2 regions of the Ruegeria sp. B10 genome follow, and region 2 is predicted to be linked to the other one. Evidence: riboswitches for the same ligand, from Rfam matches in the RefSeq annotation. Region 2 holds a riboswitch; the other holds the start of a gene.
The links. A riboswitch is a leader RNA that binds a small molecule or an ion and turns the genes downstream of it on or off. The one in region 2 is predicted to bind cobalamin.
Positions count from the first base shown of each region.

Region 1: it holds a riboswitch for cobalamin, as region 2 does, so the genes downstream of both, ACR0J4_RS22520 (hypothetical protein) here and nrdH (glutaredoxin-like protein NrdH) in region 2, are expected to answer to the same signal.

Region 1 is NZ_JBQFVP010000023.1:45,976-51,773, reverse strand. Features, by position in the region: gene ACR0J4_RS22530 (DNA polymerase III subunit gamma/tau) at 1-1,456, opposite strand, end outside; gene ACR0J4_RS22525 (phosphatase domain-containing protein) at 1,626-2,129, shown strand; gene ACR0J4_RS22520 (hypothetical protein) at 2,126-2,533, opposite strand; cobalamin riboswitch at 2,622-2,841, opposite strand; gene ACR0J4_RS22515 (alpha/beta fold hydrolase) at 3,002-3,859, shown strand; gene rsgA (ribosome small subunit-dependent GTPase A) at 3,903-4,931, opposite strand; RNA gene ffs (signal recognition particle sRNA small type) at 5,089-5,187, opposite strand; gene ACR0J4_RS22500 (bifunctional 2',3'-cyclic-nucleotide 2'-phosphodiesterase/3'-nucleotidase) at 5,227-5,798, opposite strand, start outside.
Region 2 is NZ_JBQFVP010000008.1:227,774-233,571, forward strand. Features, by position in the region: gene nrdE (class 1b ribonucleoside-diphosphate reductase subunit alpha) at 1-1,931, opposite strand, end outside; gene nrdI (class Ib ribonucleoside-diphosphate reductase assembly flavoprotein NrdI) at 1,913-2,326, opposite strand; gene nrdH (glutaredoxin-like protein NrdH) at 2,342-2,563, opposite strand; cobalamin riboswitch at 2,649-2,840, opposite strand; gene ACR0J4_RS13250 (DEAD/DEAH box helicase) at 2,929-4,806, opposite strand; gene ACR0J4_RS13255 (hypothetical protein) at 5,044-5,496, shown strand.

The DNA.
Region 1 (5,798 bases), on a different contig from region 2:
ACGATGGTGTGAATTCGATCCGTCCTGGCTGGTAAGAGACCAGCCGCACGCCGTTTTCGACCTCGACCAGAAGCTTGACGTCTCGGTTGTTCCGGATCAGCTCGACCACATGTTCGAAACTTGGGTATCGCGCCAGTGCCGTCTGTGTATCTTGCGCCAAGGCGGCGACGGGTCCGCCGCCGGACCCGCGTGGCGCAGGGGCGTAGCTTGTAGCGGCGCGGGCTTCGACCGGGGCCGCGCCGTTGCTTTGAATGGGCATCCCACCACCAGGTCCGCCGTTGAGGGGCGGAGGTGTATCCTGCAGCCGTTTGATCAACTCTTCCGGGCTGGGCAAATCAGCCACGTGAGTCAGTCGGATCACAGCCATTTCGGCAGCCATCATGGCGTTCGGGGCGGCTGAGACCTCCTCAAGCGCCTTCAACAGCATCTGCCACATCCGAGTCAGTACCCGCATGGGGAGGGCATCGGCCATTTGCTGGCCGCGGGCGCGTTCATCCGGGGAAACAGTGGGGTCTTCTGCTGCGTCCGGGGTGATCTTCACGACCGAGACCCAATGAGTGATCTCAGCCAGATCACGCAGCACGGCCAGTGGATCAGCCCCCTCGGCATATTGGCCACCAAGCTCGGTCAACGCCCCTGCAGCATCGCCCCGCAGTATCATGTCCATGAGGTCCAGAACCCGGCCACGATCCGCCAGGCCCAGCATCGCGCGTACTTGATCTGCCGTCGTCTCTCCGGCCCCGTGTGAGATCGCCTGATCCAGTAATGAGGTGGCGTCGCGGGCAGATCCCTCAGCAGCGCGAGTGATCAGCGCCAACGCGTCCTCGGCAATCTCAGCACTCTCAGCTGAGGCGATCTTGCGCAGCAGGCCGATCATATCCTCGGGTTCGATCCGGCGCAGGTCGAAGCGTTGGCAGCGCGACAGAACCGTGACGGGAACCTTGCGGATCTCGGTTGTGGCGAAGATGAACTTCACATGCGCCGGCGGCTCCTCGAGCGTCTTGAGCAGCGCGTTGAAGGCGCTGGTCGACAGCATGTGGACCTCATCGATGATGTAGATCTTGTAGCGGGCCGAGGCTGCGCGGTAGCGAACACTGTCGATAATCTCGCGAATATCATTCACGCCGGTGCGGCTGGCGGCGTCCATCTCCATTACGTCGACATGACGGCCCTCCATGATGGCGACGCAGTGCTCACATTGGCCGCAAGGCTCGGTCGTGGGTCCGCCAGTTCCGTCCGGTCCGATGCAGTTCATGCCTTTCGCAATGATCCGTGCGGTCGTGGTTTTACCGGTTCCGCGAATGCCTGTCATGACAAAGGCTTGCGCGATGCGATCCGCCTCGAACGCGTTTTTGAGCGTGCGGACCATCGCATCCTGACCCACCAGATCGGCAAAGGTTTCCGGGCGGTATTTTCGGGCGAGAACCTGATAGGCGGGGCTGTCTGAGTCGGTCATGTCTGCTCTGGCGGATTCGGAACGTCACCGCAGCGTAGAGGCCTGCGCCGCCCGCGTCCACATGAGTTGAAGAACGATTTTGTTTTGGAAACCGGCGCGTCAGGGGTACACTCTGCAGATTGTGAATCAAGCCTAAAGTCAGGATCAACGCTTCCGGGGGGATGCTGTCATGACGAATTTGGTCATTCATGCTTTGCAAGTGGGCGGGGGCACACTTGCCCTAACGTCGATGCCGGGAAAGGGCGGCGACTATGCAGGCGACCTTGAAACGATTGGAGATTGGAGGCCGGGGCTCGTGCTTTCGATGACAACCGAGGCCGAGCTGGTCCAGTTTGGAGCCCGCGATTTTGGCCGCGACGTTCAGGGGCGCGCCAGCCGCTGGGTGCATCTGCCGATTCAGGATTTCGGCGTGCCACCGTCAGAGGTTGATGCGCAATGGCCCGATGTTAGTGCCGCGGCGCGGCAGGCTTTGTCTGGCGGAGGGCGCGTGCTTGTCCATTGTCAGGGCGGATGTGGTCGCTCTGGCATGGTGGTGCTGAGGTTGATGATCGAATGCGGCGAGGCTCCAACCCAAGCGCTGGATCGGTTGCGCAAGCTACGCCCCTGCGCGGTCGAAACCGATGCGCAGAAGCACTGGGCCACCTTGCCCGCCCGAGCTTTGGCAGACTCCTAAGCCGACAGTTGCAGTTCCGCCGGGGTCGTTTTGCGCGGCGCAATCACTGATGCCTCGAGCATGGCGCAGGGCAGGGATGTCATCGCTGCGCTAGGCAGGCTGCTCGTTTCGGTTCCGAACATAAGGTCGGCGTAGCGATGGAGGGTCTCGCTGTCGGCATTAGGGTCCGCTCCGCAATAGACCCGCACCCGAGACTGGCTGGCCCGAAACCGGGCGTGGCAGCCGTCCGTGCAATGGGTCAGGTCGCTGCTGCCTTCGATTTCGAAATCCGATGTGGTCGCCGGACCGGCTTGGTCCAGTGCGTCAACCATCGAACGCGCCAGCCGTGCCAATGCAGGGCAAGTCTTGCCGGTATGTTGGCAGATGGTTGCTGAGAACCTATGTGTCTTCGTCTTCCAGATCATCCTGCGCCCTCCGCGCGGTGGACAGGGGCTGGGATCAGGTGGGGCAGATAGGGTCTGTCACGGCCTGCCCGGACACCCCGCCCGAGTTTGGGTTATGTTGACGATGGCAGGTCTCCTGACTTGCGGGTCATCGCTTTGCCGACCTTCCCGGCCTTTCGGCCAGTGGCTCTTCGACATCGCTCACCGCTTACAGTTGCGGGGGCAGTCGCGGATTTGGTTCGTCCCGAGCAAGCCGGGGAAAACCGCACCGTGTTCCCTTTTCATCCCGACTTCTTGTGAAAGCCGGGAACCATCGAACCATCGCTAGCGTTCATAACCATTCTGAGTCAAGTTGAACTTTCTGCGCTGCGGAAAGACGATCCGCAAAGTGGACGCGTGGTCAAGCGGGATCGCAGTTGACTTGCATGGGCTGTCTGGGGTCAAGTTGCAATGTGAACTCATCAGTTCAGTTTTCCACCGAGGATGCCCATGTTGGATGCAAACCAAACAGTGCTGATCGAAGATGTTCAGATCCCGGTGGGGGATGGTGCCCTGTCCGGGCGGATCTACCGGCCCGTGGCGCAGCCCGAAACCGTAGTGGTGGTCAACAGCGCGACAGGGGTTCCGCGAGACTACTACAAGCATTTCGCACAATGGTTGGCCTCGGATCGTGATATCGCCTGTCTGATCTACGACTACCGGGAATTCGGGCATTCGAAATCGGGCCCACAGCGTCGGTCGAAGATTTCGATGGCCGATTGGGCGTTGCAGGACATGCCCGCCGCGCGGGCCGAGATGCGCCGACGGTTCCCGCTGTCGCAGCAATGGTCAGTTGGTCATTCGCTTGGAGGGATGCTGGGGCCAGTGCAGCCGGATATCGACAAGATTGATCGCATGATCTGCGTCTGTTCTGGCCTTGTGAAGTTGGGCGATCATCCTTGGCCGTACCGCGCTCTGGCCGGGTTGTTCTGGTATGGGCATGTGCCTCTGGTCGTGAGCGGCCTGGGGTATTTGCCGGGCAAGGCACTTGGGTTTGGAACAGACCTACCGCCTAAGGTCTATTGGCAATGGCGCAAATGGTGCACCGCGCCGCAAAGCTATCTGCCCGAGATCGGAGACACACTGCCGCAAGCTACGTGGCAGGATGCTGACGTTCCCGTCGACCTTTTTGCCTTCACAGATGATGAGATGGTCCCAGAAGCTGCCGTTTGGCGGTTGGCCGAGCTTTATGGTCCAAAAGCACGCCGTCACCTGTTGTCACCGGAAGAGTTTGGTGTTCGGGAGATCGGCCATATCGGTGTGTTTGCCCGCCGAAATGCGGTGCTCTGGCCACGATTGATCGCTTGATGGGGGGCGCCGGCGGACCGACGCCCCTTTTTCAGCCCGTGTTTCAATCGCCGCGCCGCGCGGATTTTCCGTGCATCGCAGATCGGACCATCTTGCCGAAAGCCTTGTCGCGTGCCCGCGCCTCGGCCACGGTCTCAGAGTTGCGCTGATCCTCGCGCCTCAGCTTGCGCCAGCGTTCCAACCGATCTGCATCCAGTGTGCCTGCTTCAATCGCCGCCTGCACAGCGCAACCGGGCTCGGCCTCATGCTGGCAATCCGAGAACCGGCAGGTTTGGGCCAGCTCCAGAATGTCCGAGAACACTTCGTCCACCCCGTCCTGCGCGTCGAGCAGGCGCAGGGCGCGCATGCCGGGGGTGTCGACCAGCCAACCGCCATTTTGCATCGGATGTAAGGCGCGAGACGTCGTGGTGTGGCGGCCTCGGGCGTCATCCTCGCGGATTGTGGCTGTTGCCTGATCCTGCCCGGTCATTCCGTTGGCGAGCGTTGTTTTGCCAACCCCGGATGACCCGACCAAAGCCGCTGTCTGACTCGCCGGACACCATGCCAGAACCTGCTGCAGGTCTAACGCTTCATGCGCGTTGACCGTCAGGACTGTCAAAAACGGTGCCAGCGCTTCGGCCTGCTTGGCGTAGGCTGCGGGGTCCGAGCAGCTATCTGCTTTGGTCAGGACCACGACAGGATAGCAGCCCGCCTGATGCGCCAGTGCCAGATACCGTTCGAGCCGGGGCACATTGAAATCCGCATTGCACGAGCTGACGATGAACAGCACGTCAACATTGGCTGCGATCAGTTGCGCCTCGGCTCCGGTTCCGGCAGCACGGCGTTGCAACAGGCTGCGCCGGTCAAGCAGATGCTGAACGCGATTCTTGTCATCGGCCAGCACCCAATCGCCAACCGTAAAATCGCCAGTGGAATGACCAGGGGCCAACAGAGGCATTTCACCGGTCTCGTTCATCCCGACCAGACGGTCCCGGTGAACGGCGGTGATACGAAAAGGCATGAATTGTGCGTGCGCCGCGTGCTGTGCGGCGAAGTGAGAGGACCATCCCAGGTCTGAAAGAGTAAAAGACATTGGTTTGCCTGTGTTCAGATATAGCAATCCCATCGGATGGCAGACGCGCATCCGTTGGTGATGTGTTCAGGCAATCGGAGAGTTGGGTTTAGAACCGATCTGCCCGAAGGGTGTTTGCTACAATCATAAAGCCCTCCTGCGGCTGATGGTTTATACAAAGTGAGAGGTTGGACATCGACCCAAGCGGGGCTCGTTGTGGCTGCTTCCTTCCGGACCTGACCAGGTTGGCGAGGCGCTCGCCCGCGCCAACCTCTCAAGGCCTGATATAGGGAAGCGATGTGAAAATGACAACCCGTCACAAGGTCAGTCGTATCCTTTCAAAGCCCTCGGCATCAGGCTCCAGCAATTCTGGGGAATATTCGCTCAGCTCGGGCAAAAACTTCAACGCTCCGCTGCCGGTTCTGAGGATCGTGTGCGCACCATTTAGCGGAGCGAAGGAGAACGGGTAAGGAGCCTGATCCAGAGGGTCTGCGGGTAGGTGATCTGACAGGTAGTCGCGTAGTATCTCTTTGATATCCCTAGACGGCAGCGGAATGGTCCGGGCCTTGTCAACGAAAGGGAAATGCCCACCGCCGCTGGCGCGATAGTTGTTGAGGGCGACCACAAAGCTCTGGTCGTCGCGGATTGTTTGCCCGTCAAAGCATAGATTGCAGATGCGCTGGGCGGTTGGATCGCTCAGGGTGCCGTTGCTGTCGAACCGCGCCGGGCTGGACAGGTCGATTTGATAGTTGATGCCAAACACAACGTCAAAGTTATGCCCCGCCCGGCGGGAATCGGTTAGCTCGGTTTGGGTGTCTGGGTGGATCTGGTTGAAAAAACTTGCCGACATCTCAAGCCATTCCCGCAATTGTGCGCCGGTGATTTCGA
Region 2 (5,798 bases):
GCATAGGTGTCGATCAGCGCCTCTGGGCCGATCTCATAGGCATCGCGGTAGTATTCGAGGTTGTCATTGTTCATGAAAGCGGCCGGATAGTAGACGCGGCCAATCTTGCCCTCTTTGCGGATTTCGATCTTCGAGACGATGGGGTGGATCGAAGAGGTCGAATTGTTGATATAGCTGATCGACCCTGTCGGCGGCACCGCCTGAAGGTTGCGGTTGTAGAGGCCGTGTTTCATCACATCTGCCTTCAACGCTGCCCAGTCGTCACGGGTGGGCAGGGTCATGCCGTTGAACAGTGCCTTAACCCGCTCGCTTTCGGGCAGCCAGTCACGGGTGGTGTATTTGTCGAAAAAGGTGCCCGAGGCATAGTCTGACTTCTCGAACCCTTTGAAAGATGTCTTGCGTTCCTTTGCTAGTTCGCAAGAGGTGCGGATCGCGTGATAGGCCACGGTCGCGAAATACACGGATGTGAACTCGACCCCCTCAGGCGAGCCATAGTGGATATGTTCGCGGGCAAGGAACCCGTGTAGGTTCATCTGACCCAGTCCAATCGCGTGGCTTTCATCATTGCCCCGACGCACCGACGGCACCGAGTCTATTGCCGACATCTCGGACACCGCCGTCAGCGCGCGGATCGCAGCGCCGACAGTACGACCCAGATCGCTGCCATCCATCGTCTTGGCAATGTTCAGCGAGCCGAGGTTGCAGGAGATATCCGTGCCCAGATGGGAATAGCTGAGGTCATCGTTGAACTCGGACGCTTCATTGACCTGCAAAATCTCGGAACACAGGTTTGACATGTTGATCCGGCCCGCAATGGGGTTCATCCGGTTCACCGTGTCTTCGAACATCACGTAGGGGTAACCGGATTCGAACTGAATCTCGGCAATGGTCTGGAAGAATTCACGCGCATTGACCTTGGATTTCCGGATGCGCTTGTCATCGACCATCTCGTGATATTTCTCGGTCACCGAGATTTCCGAGAACGGCACGCCGTAGACTTTCTCGACATCATGCGGCGAGAACAGGTACATATCGGCGTTCTTTTTCGCCAGCTCGAACGTGATGTCGGGGATGACCACGCCAAGGCTCAGCGTTTTGATACGGATTTTCTCATCCGCGTTTTCGCGTTTGGTGTCGAGGAAGCGCATGATGTCCGGGTGGTGCGCGTTCAGATAGACCGCACCCGCGCCTTGCCGCGCACCCAGCTGATTGGCGTAGGAGAAGCTGTCTTCCAGCAGTTTCATCACCGGGATCACGCCTGAGGACTGGTTCTCAATGCCCTTAATCGGCGCGCCATGCTCGCGGATGTTGGTCAGCAGCAGCGCTACGCCTCCACCACGTTTGGACAGTTGCAGGGCCGAGTTGATGCCGCGACCGATGCTCTCCATGTTGTCTTCCAACCGCAGCAGGAAGCATGAGATCAACTCCCCGCGTGAGGCTTTGCCCGCGTTCAGGAAGGTGGGCGTGGCGGGCTGGAAGCGACCGTCGAGGATTTCCTCCATGAAAGACAGGGCCAGCGCCTCGTCACCGCGTGCCAGCGCCAGCGCGGTCATGACGACGCGGTCCTCATAGCGTTCCAGGAACCGCTGCCCATCACGGGTTTTCAGCGTGTATGAGGTGTAATATTTGAACGCGCCCAGAAAGGTCGGGAACCGGAACTTTTTGGCATAGGCCGCATCCCAGATCTTCCGCATGAAGTTCTTTGAATACTGGTCCAGAACGGCCTCTTCATAGTAGCCCTCGGAAACCAGATACCCGAGCTTTTCGTCCAGCGAGTGGAAGAACACGGTGTTCTGGTTCACGTGCTGCAGGAAATACTGCCGCGCGGCCATACGATCGGCATCGAACCGGATCTTTCCCTCACCATCGTAGAGGTTCAGCATCGCGTTCAACGCGTGATAGTCCTGCTCGTTTACGCTGCTGTCGAGCATAGGTTTCTCCCTAGGTTTTCCAGCCCGGCGCGGACGCGGGCGATGTCGGTCTCTGTTCCGGCCAGCTCAAACGTGTAGAGCAGCGGTACGTTGCATTTCTGGGCGATGATGCGACCGGCCAAAGCGTAGGTCGCACCGAAATTGCGGTTGCCTGTGCCGATCACTCCAAGGATCCCGGTGCGTCTGTCCGGGTCGTTCAGAAACCGGATCACCTGTTTAGGAACCGCCCCGCGCCCTTCGCCATCGGCATAGGTGGGGCTGATCAGCACGTATGGGTGTCCGGGGTCAGGCAGCGGGTCCATCCCGTTCGGAATGCGGAAAGAACTCAGACCCAGCCGCGAGACAAAGCGGTGGGTGTTTCCGGATTTCGATGAGAAATAGACCAGCGCCGGGATCGGCGCGGCCATGGATCAGGCCAGTTGGGCGATCATGTCCGGGCGGAAACCCGACCAGTGATCACTGCCCGCCACAACGACAGGGGCCTGACGATAGCCCAGCTCGGTCACATGGGTCATGGCGCTGTCGTCCTGGGTCAGATCGATGACGTCATAGGTGATGCCTTTTGCATCCAGCGCGCGGGTGGTGGCGGTGCATTGTACGCATGCGGGTTTGGAATATACGGTAATGCTCATGTCGTCCTCTGTCCTTTTAATGAATGCCGAGGACGTCGCGGGCAAAATGAACCCTGAACACGCCCCCGAACCCTCCGTTCGCGGTTTTCTTTCCTTGCTTACGGCAGGTCTCCTGGCTCGCGGATTGATGTTCGGACTGGCCTTCCCAAAAGCTCGCTTTCAGTGGCGTATTCAGCCGAACTATCCGCTTACAGTTGCGGGGGCAGCGCCGGTTTTTCACCGGTTTCCCTCTTAGCTTTCAACAGGAATCGAAAGAACCGAAGCAACACCATATTGGGGTTGGTGGTGGCGTGTTGTCAATATATGGTGTAGCAAAGAAAATAAATTTCTTCGCTTGCACAACCTGCCGCGGGCGCTAAGGCGGTTTACTTTTTCCGCTTGGGCACTGCGTTGCCACCCTTCATCGCAGCCGCACGTGCGCGGTTTTTCTTGCTGCTTGGCTTGCCTTTGGGCGGAGGCGGGCCTTTCGGACGGCGCGCGGGCTTCTTGTGCTGATCGCCCGAGGGAGCCTCATCCCGTTTGGGCCGCGTTTCGGGTTTGGGTTTCTCGGCCGGCTTCCGGCGCGGTTTTGCGGGCTGAGGCTCAGCCGCGCGGGCCGGGCGTTCAGCACGTTCGGGGCGCTTCTTGCCTTTGAAGTCGCGCTTGGGGCCTTTGCGGCCACCACCGGAAAGGGCGGGCGGTGCGTCCAGTTGCACCAGGGTCTTGGTGCCTTCGACGGTCATCTCGGGGCCGATGGCCTTCAGGAAACCTTCGACACTGCTGTCGCGAATCTCGATGTAGCTTTCGGTGTCAGCAATGCGGATCGCGCCGATGTCGTCTTTGGTGATCTTGCCCGCCTTGCACAACATGGGCAGCAGATAGCGGGGCGAGGCGTTTTCGTTGTGTCCCTCCGACAGCGAAAACCACACGCTTGGGCCAAAGGGCACGTTCGGCTTGGGCGCGGCATCTTGCGTGTCGCTCAGTTCCTCCGGGGCGGAGTGTTTGCGCCCGTATTGACGCAGATAGGCCGCCGCCAGCTGCTGCGGTGAAAAGCGCGAGACCAGATCATCAACCAGTGCGCTTTCGCCCTCGGTGACATCCACGGTCCAGTCGTCCGAACTGAACATCCGCTGCATGTCCTGCGCCTGAACTTCATCGGCCGAGGGCGCAGACCCCCAATCTGCTGTCAGCTTGGCGAATTTCAGCAGGCGCTGCGCTTTTTTGAACGAGGCAGGCGGAACGATCAGCGCGCTGACGCCTTTCCGCCCGGCGCGTCCGGTTCGGCCCGAGCGGTGCAGCAGCGTTTCATGACTGTTCGGCAGTTCCGCATGGATCACCAGATCAAGGTTCGGCAGGTCGATGCCGCGCGCGGCCACATCGGTCGCCACACAGACGCGGGCGCGCCCGTCGCGCATGGCTTGCAGCGCGTTCGAACGCTCGCTCTGCGTTAGCTCGCCAGACAGGGCCACGACCGAGAATCCACGATTCGACAGTCGCGCCGTCAGGCGGCTGACCATGGCGCGAGTGTTGCAGAAGATAATGGCGTTGGGGGCCTCGTAGAAGCGCAGCACGTTGATGATTGCGTTCTCACCATCGCGCGGGGCCACATTCATCGCGCGATATTCGATATCGGCATGTTGCGTGCGCTCGCTGACGGTGCTGACGCGCTCGGCATCGCGCTGGTAGCGGGCGGCGAGGGAGGCGATGGCGCGAGGAACCGTAGCGGAAAACAGCAGTGTCTGACGCTCGGAGGGCGTCTGTTCCAAAATAAACTCAAGATCTTCGCGGAAGCCCAGGTCGAGCATTTCATCGGCTTCATCCAGAACCACGGCGCGCACAGCAGTCAGGTCAATCGACTCGCGCATGATATGGTCGCGTAGGCGGCCCGGCGTAGCGACCACGATATGCGCACCACGGGCCAGCGCCCGCCGCTCATCTCGCATATCCATGCCGCCGACACAGGACGCGATGAACGCGCCTGCATCCGCATACAGCCATGCCAATTCGCGTTTGACCTGCATCGCCAACTCGCGCGTTGGTGCTATGACCAGCGCCAAAGGCGCGCCAGCCGCTTCGAATACATCCGCGTCGCGCAAAACGGTTGGGGCGATGGCAAGGCCGAACCCAATGGTCTTCCCCGATCCTGTCTGCGCTGAAACCAACATGTCGCGGCCTTGCAGGTCGGGCGCGGATACAGCGGTTTGGACAGGGGTCAGCGTGTCATACCCTTTGCGATCAAGGGCGTCTTGAAGTGTTTGTTTCATGGCTCGGCTCATTGGGATGCTGCGGTCACCCTCAGAGCGTCTTATACGCGGATGATCGTCGAAGGGCTCTCCTTACCGAGTGAGGCGCCGGATGTATAGAGCGGAAAGCGGGCAGCACGATCAAACACAGCATGAACGCTTGATGAAGGTTCCTTCAGGAAAGTTGTAACCCGTCGCACTCCTACCAATCTGTTGAACACAGCCAGAGATAGCACCGATTTCAGGGAGAAAGAGACCATGACCAGATTTATGACTGCCGGAGCAGCCGCTCTGGCCACGAGCTTAGCCCTTGGTACTGCCGCTGCTGCCGAAACCACGCCTGATCTGCGCGGTGTTTGGACGGCCAGCCAGACTACAGTTTCGCCGTCGAATTCGGCTACCGGTGATGCGCCGCGATTTAACCAGTCGGAATGGGTGCTCGAAATTCAGGCTCAGAACGACAATGTCTTCTGGGGGCCGAGTATGTGGCGACGCAATGCCATGGATGACTGGACGATGTACGAGGCCACCGGTTCCATCAGCCAGGATGGCTCGGGAAAAATCGGGATAGTCGAAAGCTCGGCCGAGCCGGCGATAGGCGTGAACGCCTTGATCGACGCGCGCTACGAGGATGGTCGAATTTATGCGGATTTCCGTAGCCTGCGGACTGGAACTACCTACAGCACCGTTCTGGAACGTCAGGTGAACTGAAGCGTTTCCGGCCCGGCCGGACTGTAGGGGGTACAGACTGTCGCCTGATTTTGACGACGACAGAATAGTAGGTAAACCGTCCGGGTCGGAACGCTTCTCAATATCGGAATACTCGTCTCCACAGGGAGGAGGCGGACCGGCCGGTGATTTCGCCGCGCGCGACAGGATCCAGTATATGCCGGGTTTACACGCGGTGTTCCTCGGCCCGGGTTATTCGGATCTCGCGAACCTTCAGCGCGGGGTCGCGCGTGGTGAAATTTCGCCGTCCGGTCCAAGCTCCATTTCAGAAGTATGGCATCTTG